One region of the Raoultella sp. genome, then DNA from elsewhere that is predicted to be linked to it. Evidence: predicted binding sites of a transcription regulator. Region 1 holds the regulator's gene; the other holds the start of a gene.
The links. Region 1 encodes PurR, which represses purine synthesis genes. Its sites were predicted from a motif close to CANGCAAACGTTTGCNTG; they were not measured.
Positions count from the first base shown of each region.

Region 2: purM (phosphoribosylformylglycinamidine cyclo-ligase) is a predicted target of PurR. The motif match lies at 1,406-1,423, and genes of this name have one in related genera.

Region 1 is NZ_JBCNNS010000080.1:9,923-14,292, reverse strand. It holds gene punC (purine nucleoside transporter PunC) at 1-548, opposite strand, end outside; gene punR (DNA-binding transcriptional activator PunR) at 658-1,569, shown strand; gene purR (HTH-type transcriptional repressor PurR) at 1,594-2,619, opposite strand; gene cydH (cytochrome bd-I oxidase subunit CydH) at 2,916-3,005, shown strand; gene ACZAHD_RS14715 (MFS transporter) at 3,169-4,335, shown strand.
Region 2 is NZ_JBCNNS010000014.1:5,249-9,618, reverse strand. It holds gene ACZAHD_RS03795 (6-phospho-beta-glucosidase) at 1-310, opposite strand, end outside; gene bglK (beta-glucoside kinase BglK) at 321-1,214, opposite strand; gene purM (phosphoribosylformylglycinamidine cyclo-ligase) at 1,480-2,517, shown strand; gene purN (phosphoribosylglycinamide formyltransferase) at 2,514-3,155, shown strand; gene ppk1 (polyphosphate kinase 1) at 3,429-4,370, shown strand, end outside.

The DNA.
Region 1 (4,370 bases):
GGCTTCAGGCGTAGGGCGGGGACCATCAGCAGCAGGGCGATGGCAAAAAGGGTAGCAAAAATAGCCTGCCATTCCAGATGGGTGAGCAGCCAACTGCCGAGCAACGGTGCCAGCGCTGGCGATAAGCCCACCAGCGGCATAATGGTGGCGAAAATACGGTTAGTGTGCTGAGCGGGGTAATAATCCGTGACCATCGCCTGCCAGGTCACCGCTGCGGCACAGACGCCGATTGCCTGAATAAAGCGCAGCACCAGCATCAGGGTGGCATCACGCACCCACAGCATCCCCAGACAGCTGATAGCGAAGATAGCCAGCCCGGTCAGCAGAATTGGTTTACGTCCGTAGCGGTCCGAGAGCGGGCCCCAGAACAACTGTCCGATGGCGAAGCCGGCGAGGAACAGACTCAGGCTGGCGCTGACCGATGCCGCAGAGGTATTGAGATCCTGCTGAATAGCCGAAAAGGCCGGCAGATACATGTCGGTGGCCAGGAAACCCAGCACGCTGAGTCCCGCCAGCCACACTAAAAATCCTTTCCCGGGTTGTTGCATAACATTCTCTTATAGATGCAGATATGATGCCGCAGAGTGTAGGGAGTGCATTCTGGCTTGTGAAACGCTAATATTTGCTACATGCATTCAAAATTTTTGCAGGCAGAATATGTGGTCCGAATACTCACTCGAAGTTGTTGATGCTGTAGCCCGCAACGGCAGCTTTAGCGCAGCGGCGCAGGAACTGCACCGCGTACCTTCGGCGGTCAGTTATACTGTACGTCAGTTGGAAGAGTGGCTGGCGGTACCGCTGTTTGAACGCCGCCATCGCGATGTCGAATTGACCCCCGCCGGGCTCTGGTTTTTACAGGAAGGACGATCTGTTATCAAAAAAATGCAGATCACTCGCCAGCAGTGTCAGCAGATAGCCAACGGTTGGCGCGGTCAGCTGTCGATAGCCGTGGATGACATCGTTAAACCAGCCCGTATGCGGCAGATGATTGTCGATTTTTATCGTCACTTTCCGGATGTCGAGCTGATTGTTTTTCAGGAGGTCTTCAACGGCGTCTGGGACGCGCTGGCCGACGGACGCGTGGAACTGGCTATCGGAGCAACCCGTTCGATTCCGGTAGGGGGGCGCTACGCCTTTCGTGATATGGGGATGCTGAGCTGGGATTGCGTGGTGGCGAGCCATCATCCGCTGGCGCAGATGACCGGGCCGCTCAGCGATGACGTGTTGCGCAACTGGCCGTCGTTGGTCCGGGAAGATACCTCTCGCTCATTGCCGAAACGCACGACCTGGCTACTGGATAACCAGAAAAGGGTGGTGGTGCCGGACTGGGAATCATCGGCCACCTGCCTCTCGGCGGGATTGTGCGTAGGAATGGTGCCGAGCCATTTTGCTCGCCCCTGGATTGACCGTGGCGAATGGACCGTGCTGGCGCTGGAAAATCCGTTCCCGGACGCTGCGTGTTGCCTGACTTGGCAGCAGAGTGACGCCTCACCGGCCCTTTTGTGGCTGCTGGATTATCTGGGGGACAGTGAAACGTTAAACCGGGAGTGGCTACGGGCGCCGGAATAGACATAGCCGGCGCCGCACGATTGATTAGCGACGGTAATCGACGAACGGGCCGTCGACGACGGAGCGGCGCTCTACCAGTCGCGGGTGAACCTCGATCGACTGGGACTCTTCACGTTTGTTGACGATACGATCCATCAACATATTGAAGGCCGCTTCCCCCAGCGAATCTTTCGGCTGATGGATGGTGGTCAGCGCCGGGCTGAAATAGCGGGCGTTACGCACGTTATCATACCCGATCAGCGAAATGTCCTGCGGTACGCGCAGACCCATCTCATCCGCAGCACAGATTGCGCCCATCGCCATGATATCGCCGCCGCAGAAGACCGCCGTCGGGCGATGCTGCTGGCTGAGGATCTGCTGCATTGCACGGTAGCCGGATTCAGGCTCGAAGTCCCCCTGAACAATCCAGCTTTCCGGAACGGCAATCTGCGCTTCTTCCATGGCTTTCATAAAGCCGGCCAGGCGCCCGGCGCCGGTGTTACGTTCCAGCGGGCCAGGGATCACGCCGATCTCGCGGTGGCCGCGTTCGACCAGGTAGCGCCCGGCCATATAGCCGCCTTCGAAGGCGTTATCGATCACCGAATCGGTGAAGTCGGCTTTGGATTCACCCCAGTCCATGACCACCATCGGAATATGGCGGTACTCTTCCAGCATGCGGAGCACCGATTCCGGGTATTCAGAACACATAACCAGCATGCCGTCGACACGCTTTTGCGCCATCATCGACAGATAGGCCTGCTGTTTTTCGGGATCGTTCCACGCATTGCCCAAAATCAGAGTATAGCCTTTCTGGAAACAGCTCTTTTCTACAGATTCAATAATCTCAGCGAAATAGGCCGCTTCGCTGCTGGTGGCCAGCAGACCGATCGATTTGGTGTGATTAACCTTCAGGCTGCGAGCAACGGCGCTTGGAGAATAGTGCAGCTCTTTGATCGCCGCCCACACGGCGTTGCGGGTTTCTTCCGCCACGAAACGGGTTTTGTTAATTACATGTGATACTGTTGTAGTGGAAACGTTTGCGCGCTTCGCTACATCTTTAATTGTTGCCATTACTTCTCACTCCAGACCTTGACCTGATCGTCTGATTATCGATACGTAAACGTTTGCCTGTACACACCCTGAATACAATTTTCAACATTGCATCACGTCGGGAAAACGACACAGAACGACAGGAAGGGGTCAATGGCCGATACGCTTTCAAATTAGCGTGGGATTTTGTCCGATCTTGCGGCAAAGGGGAAGAGCAAAAATGTGCATCACCCTAAAACATGGAAGATTTTTGTGCGATATTGTGCAAAAATGAGCAAGCTCACTTTTCGTGTGGGGATAACTGGGGAGAAAAATTGATGGATACCGATTTAAAGTTTTCGCTGACGACAACGATTATTGTCCTGGGGCTCATCGTGGCCGCCGCCCTGACCGCGGTACTGCACTGATTTATCCGGGGGAGAGGCCCCTTTCCCCCGATATCCCGCCATTATTATCAATTTCGCAAAAATCTTTTGCCATTTCGTTTACTTTTGTTTTTTTGTGATTGATGTCATGCTTTTGACTTCTGATGAGATACCGTTGCCGATGACGGTCTGCTGGAGTCATTGAATGAAAATCAACTTTCCCTTGTTAGCGCTGGCGATAGGCGCGTTTGGTATTGGTACCACGGAGTTTTCCCCGATGGGGCTGCTGCCGGTGATTGCCAAAGGCGTCGACGTGTCAATTCCGGCGGCGGGAATGCTGATCAGTGCTTATGCGATCGGCGTGATGGTCGGGGCGCCGCTAATGACTTTGCTGCTCTCTCATCGCGCGCGCAGAAATGCACTGATTTTTCTGATGGCGATCTTCACGCTGGGTAACGTCCTCTCCTCAATGGCGCCGGATTACACTACGCTACTGATTTCACGCATTATCACCAGCCTTAACCACGGAGCTTTCTTCGGCCTCGGTTCGGTGGTTGCGGCGAGCGTGGTGCCGAAACACAAACAGGCCAGCGCGGTGGCGACCATGTTCATGGGGTTGACCATCGCTAATATTGGCGGCGTTCCGGCGGCGACATGGCTTGGCGAAACCATCGGCTGGCGGATGTCGTTCCTCGCGACGGCAGGTCTGGGACTGGTGGCGATGGTTAGCCTGTGGTTCTCGTTGCCTCAAGGCCGCGCTGGTGAACGTCCGAACGTAAAACAGGAGCTTTCCGTGCTGGTTCGTCCGCAGGTGCTCTCCGCGCTGCTGACGACTGTGCTGGGGGCCGGTGCCATGTTTACCCTCTACACCTATATTTCACCTGTACTGCATACCATTACGCACGCCTCGCCGCTGTTTGTCACCGCCATGCTGGTGTTGATTGGCGTCGGCTTTTCGCTGGGTAACTATCTGGGCGGTAAATTCGCCGACCGTTCCGTCTCCGGGACGCTGAAGGGATTTCTGCTGCTGCTGATGGTTATCATGCTGGCAATTCCGCTGCTGGCGCAGACGCAACTGGGGGCCGCTATCAGTATGGTAGTCTGGGGGGCGGCGACTTTCGCCGTGGTTCCGCCGCTGCAAATGCGGGTGATGCGGGTAGCCCATGAAGCGCCGGGGCTCTCTTCGTCGGTCAATATCGGGGCATTTAACCTCGGCAATGCGCTGGGCGCGGCAGCCGGCGGTGCGGTGATTTCCGGCGGGCTGGGCTATGCCTTTGTGCCGGTGATGGGGGCGATAATTGCCGGGGTGGCGCTGCTGCTGGTGCTGGTTGGCGGGCGTTCACAGCCGGAAGAGGCGTTGGTCGAACCGTAGGTATATTCGCAGAAGGGTTGCCCCTTCTGCGTTCG
Region 2 (4,370 bases), on a different contig from region 1:
CATTAGGCTCCAGCTCATCACCCAGCGGGAAAATACGTGTCCAGGCAATCGAAGTGCGGAAGCATTTGAAACCCATTTCGGCAAACAGCTGAATGTCTTCTTTATAACGATGGTAAAAATCAATCGCCTCATGGTTGGGGTAATTTTTCCCCGGCAGTACGCCATTGGTGATTTCACGCGGCACGCCGTGTGCGCCAGCGGTCATCACGTCGGCCACACTGACGCCTTTCCCGCCTTCCTGCCAACCACCTTCCAACTGATGCGCCGCCACCGCGCCGCCCCACAGAAAACCTTCTTTAAATCCAGACATGTTTTCTTCCTTATGAACCATCGCCGCTAAACGATCGGTTTTGCTGATTAAAATGGTAAACCGCCCCCATTAAACCGGCATCGTTGCCGTGGCTGACGGTGTCGAGATAGTCTGCAATACCGAACCAGGCAAGATGTTCGCGCATCAGCGCCAAAAAGCCTGGCCGTTCCACAATGCCACCGCCGATGAAAATGGCCTGCGGATCAAAAATGTTCACCAGGTTATACAGACCGGTACCAAGACCGTTGAAAAAGTCTGCCACCAGCCGCTGGCAGACCGCGTCGCCCGCATCGTAGCGATCGAAGATCTCTTCACCGGTTACCGCTTCCAGCGATTTACCAACATGCCCGGCATAGCGGTGCCGCAATACTCGCAGCGTGCAGTTTTCATTCATAGAATAGCGACGCACATCGCGAGCACCGGGGCGCTCGGTCTGCATATAGCCGAATTCACCCGCGCGAAAACGCGCGCCATGCACCAGTTGGTTGTGACAAAAAATCGCGCCGCCGACGCCGGTTCCGATCGTCAGAACCAGAAAGTCGCTCATATTGAGCGCTTTACCCTGCCAGCGCTCAGCGAGCAGAACGCAGTTAGCATCGTTTTCGATGGAGACGGGAAGCCCGGTCTGTTGCTCCAGCCAGTGCTTAATCGCGAAATTATCGAACTTACGGATTGCGCCGCCCATTTCGATAAAGCCAGTATGTGGGTTGACATAGCCAGGCGCGCCGATCGCCACGCCTTTACATTCCGGGTGAGCGGCAATCCACGCCAGAATCGCTTGCAGTATCTGGTCGCCATCGCTGTCGCTAATCGACTGCTTATCTTTTTCAAGCAGTTCGCCCGCAGCAGTGCTTACACCCATTTTTAACGCTGTTCCGCCGATGTCAAATGCGGCAATGTTCATTCCGTTTCTTCCTCCAGAATCCCCGCGGAATCTACCTTCTGCTCTCCTGAACAAAAAAAGAAACCGGTTTCAGTGGCATGATGGCGATTCCTAATGTCATAGGCAAGTACAAGAATGTACCCGGTTTCATTTTCGTGAACCGGTTCAAATTTGTTCATATCGCTGCCGATTCACGCCGACTGCAAAGCAGGCTCGCAAACGTTTGCTTTCCCTGTTAGAATTGCGCCGATTTTTCTTGCTACCGCAAATGTGTGGAGATTTCGCAGTGACCGATAAAACCTCTCTCAGTTATAAAGATGCCGGCGTAGATATTGATGCAGGCAACGCGCTCGTCGACCGTATCAAGGGTGTGGTGAAGAAAACCCGACGCCCGGAAGTGATGGGTGGACTGGGCGGATTCGGCGCACTGTGCGCATTGCCGCAAAAATACCGCGAGCCGGTTCTGGTTTCCGGCACTGATGGCGTCGGCACCAAGCTGCGTCTGGCGATGGACCTGAAACGCCACGATACTATCGGTATTGACCTGGTGGCAATGTGCGTCAATGACCTGGTGGTCCAGGGCGCAGAACCCCTGTTTTTCCTCGACTACTATGCCACCGGTAAACTGGATGTCGATACGGCAGCCAGCGTCATCAGCGGCATCGCTGAAGGCTGCCTGCAGTCGGGCTGCGCGCTGGTTGGCGGCGAAACAGCGGAAATGCCGGGCATGTACCACGGCGAAGACTATGATGTCGCGGGCTTTTGCGTCGGCGTAGTAGAAAAATCAGAAATCATTGATGGCAGCAAAGTTGCCGATGGCGACGTGCTGGTCGCGCTGGCCTCCAGCGGCCCGCATTCCAACGGCTACTCGCTGGTGCGTAAAATTATCGAAGTTAGCGGCGTCGATCCGCAGACAACCGATCTGAATGGTTCGCCGCTGGCCGACCATCTGCTGGCACCGACCCGCATCTACGTTAAATCGGTGCTGGATCTGATCGCCAACGTTGACGTTCACGCGATCGCCCACCTGACCGGCGGCGGCTTCTGGGAAAACATTCCGCGCGTTCTGCCGGACAACACCCAGGCGGTCATCGACGAGTCCTCCTGGCAATGGCCGGAAGTCTTCAACTGGTTGCAACAGGCCGGGAATGTCAGCAGCCATGAAATGTACCGTACTTTTAACTGCGGTGTCGGCATGGTTATCGCCCTGCCGGCAGAAGTCGCCGACAGCGCCATCACGCTGCTGAACGAGAAAGGTGAAAACGCGTGGAAAATCGGCTATATCAAAGCTTCTGATTCCGAACAGCGTGTGGTCATTGAATGAAAAACATGGTGGTGCTGATTTCCGGTAACGGAAGCAATTTGCAGGCGATAATTGATGCCTGTGCCCGAAAGCAGATTAACGGCACCCTGAGAGCGGTATTCAGCAATAAGGCCGACGCGTTCGGTCTTGAACGCGCGCGTGAGGCCGGTATTCCGGCCCATGCGTTGTCGGCCAGCCAGTTTGCCAATCGCGAAGCCTTCGATCGCGAACTGATGCATGAGATCGATGCTTACGCGCCGGAGCTGGTGGTGCTGGCAGGCTACATGCGGATCCTTAGCCCGGCGTTCGTCGCCCATTACCAGGGGCGTCTGCTGAATATCCACCCGTCGCTGTTGCCAAAATACCCGGGGCTGCATACCCATCGCCAGGTACTGGAAAACGGTGATGAGGAGCACGGTACATCGGTACATTTCGTCACCGATGAGCTCGACGGTGGTCCGGTGATTCTGCAGGCCAAAGTGCCGGTTTTTGCCGGAGATAGTGAAGACGAGATTACCGCCCGCGTGCAGGCTCAGGAACATGCCATCTACCCGCTGGTAGTAAGCTGGTTTATGGACGGTCGTCTGCGCATGGAGGGGAATGTGGCCTGGCTTGACAACGTCCCTCTGCCGCCACAGGGTCATGCGGCTGAAGAATAATCATCAGCGCCTCCGGCTCCCGCCAGAGGCGTATTTTATCGGTTCACCGCCCGCCGCTTCTCCCCTGTTTTGTTCGAATCAACGATGATTTTTTCCCTGTTTATATCCGGGCACGGCCTCGTTTTGTACACAAAACCAGCACTTGCTTGCCACCGTTTTTGTTCACAGCACATTGAAAGAAAACTGTCATACTTCTTTGACATAGTTGGACATTCAATGGCAAAGCTCGCCATAATGAAAAAGCAACATCAATCAACCGGAGTGTGAGTTGTAATGGGCCAGGAAAAGCTATATATCGAGAAAGAACTCAGCTGGTTGTCCTTTAACGAACGTGTACTTCAGGAAGCGGCGGATAAAAGTAACCCACTGATTGAGCGCATGCGCTTTTTAGGCATCTACTCCAACAACCTCGATGAATTTTATAAAGTGCGCTTCGCTGAACTTAAGCGTCGCATCATAATTAGCGAAGAACAAGGCAGTACCGCCCATTCTCGCCATTTGTTAGGCAAAATTCAGGCCCGCGTACTGAAGGCCGATCAGGAGTTTGACAGCCTGTATAATGAGCTGTTGCTGGAAATGGCGCGTAACCAGATCTTTCTGATCAATGAGCGCCAGCTTTCGGTGAATCAACAGTCCTGGCTACGCAACTATTTCAAACAGTACCTGCGTCAGCACATCACCCCGATCCTGATTAACCCTGAAACCGACCTGATCCAGTTCCTGAAAGATGATTACACCTATCTGGCAGTCGAAATCATCCGTGGGGAAACCATCAATTACGCCCTGCTGGAGATTCCATCAGACAAAGTCCCGCGGTTTGTTAATCTGCCACCGGAGGCACCGCGCCGCCGCAAGCCAATGATCCTGCTTGATAACATCCTGCGTTACTGCCTGGATGATATCTTTAAGGGCTTCTTTGACTACGATACGCTGAACGCCTACTCGATGAAGATGACCCGTGACGCCGAGTACGATCTGGTGCACGAGATGGAATCGAGCCTGATGGAGCTGATGTCCTCGAGTCTGAAACAGCGTCTGACGGCAGAGCCGGTACGTTTTGTTTATCAGCGCGATATGCCGGACACCATGGTTGAAATGCTGCGCGAGATGTTCTCCATTTCACGCTACGATTCAATGCTGCCAGGCGGGCGCTATCATAATTTTAAAGACTTTATCGGCTTCCCTAACGTCGGTAAGGCCAATCTGGTTAACAAG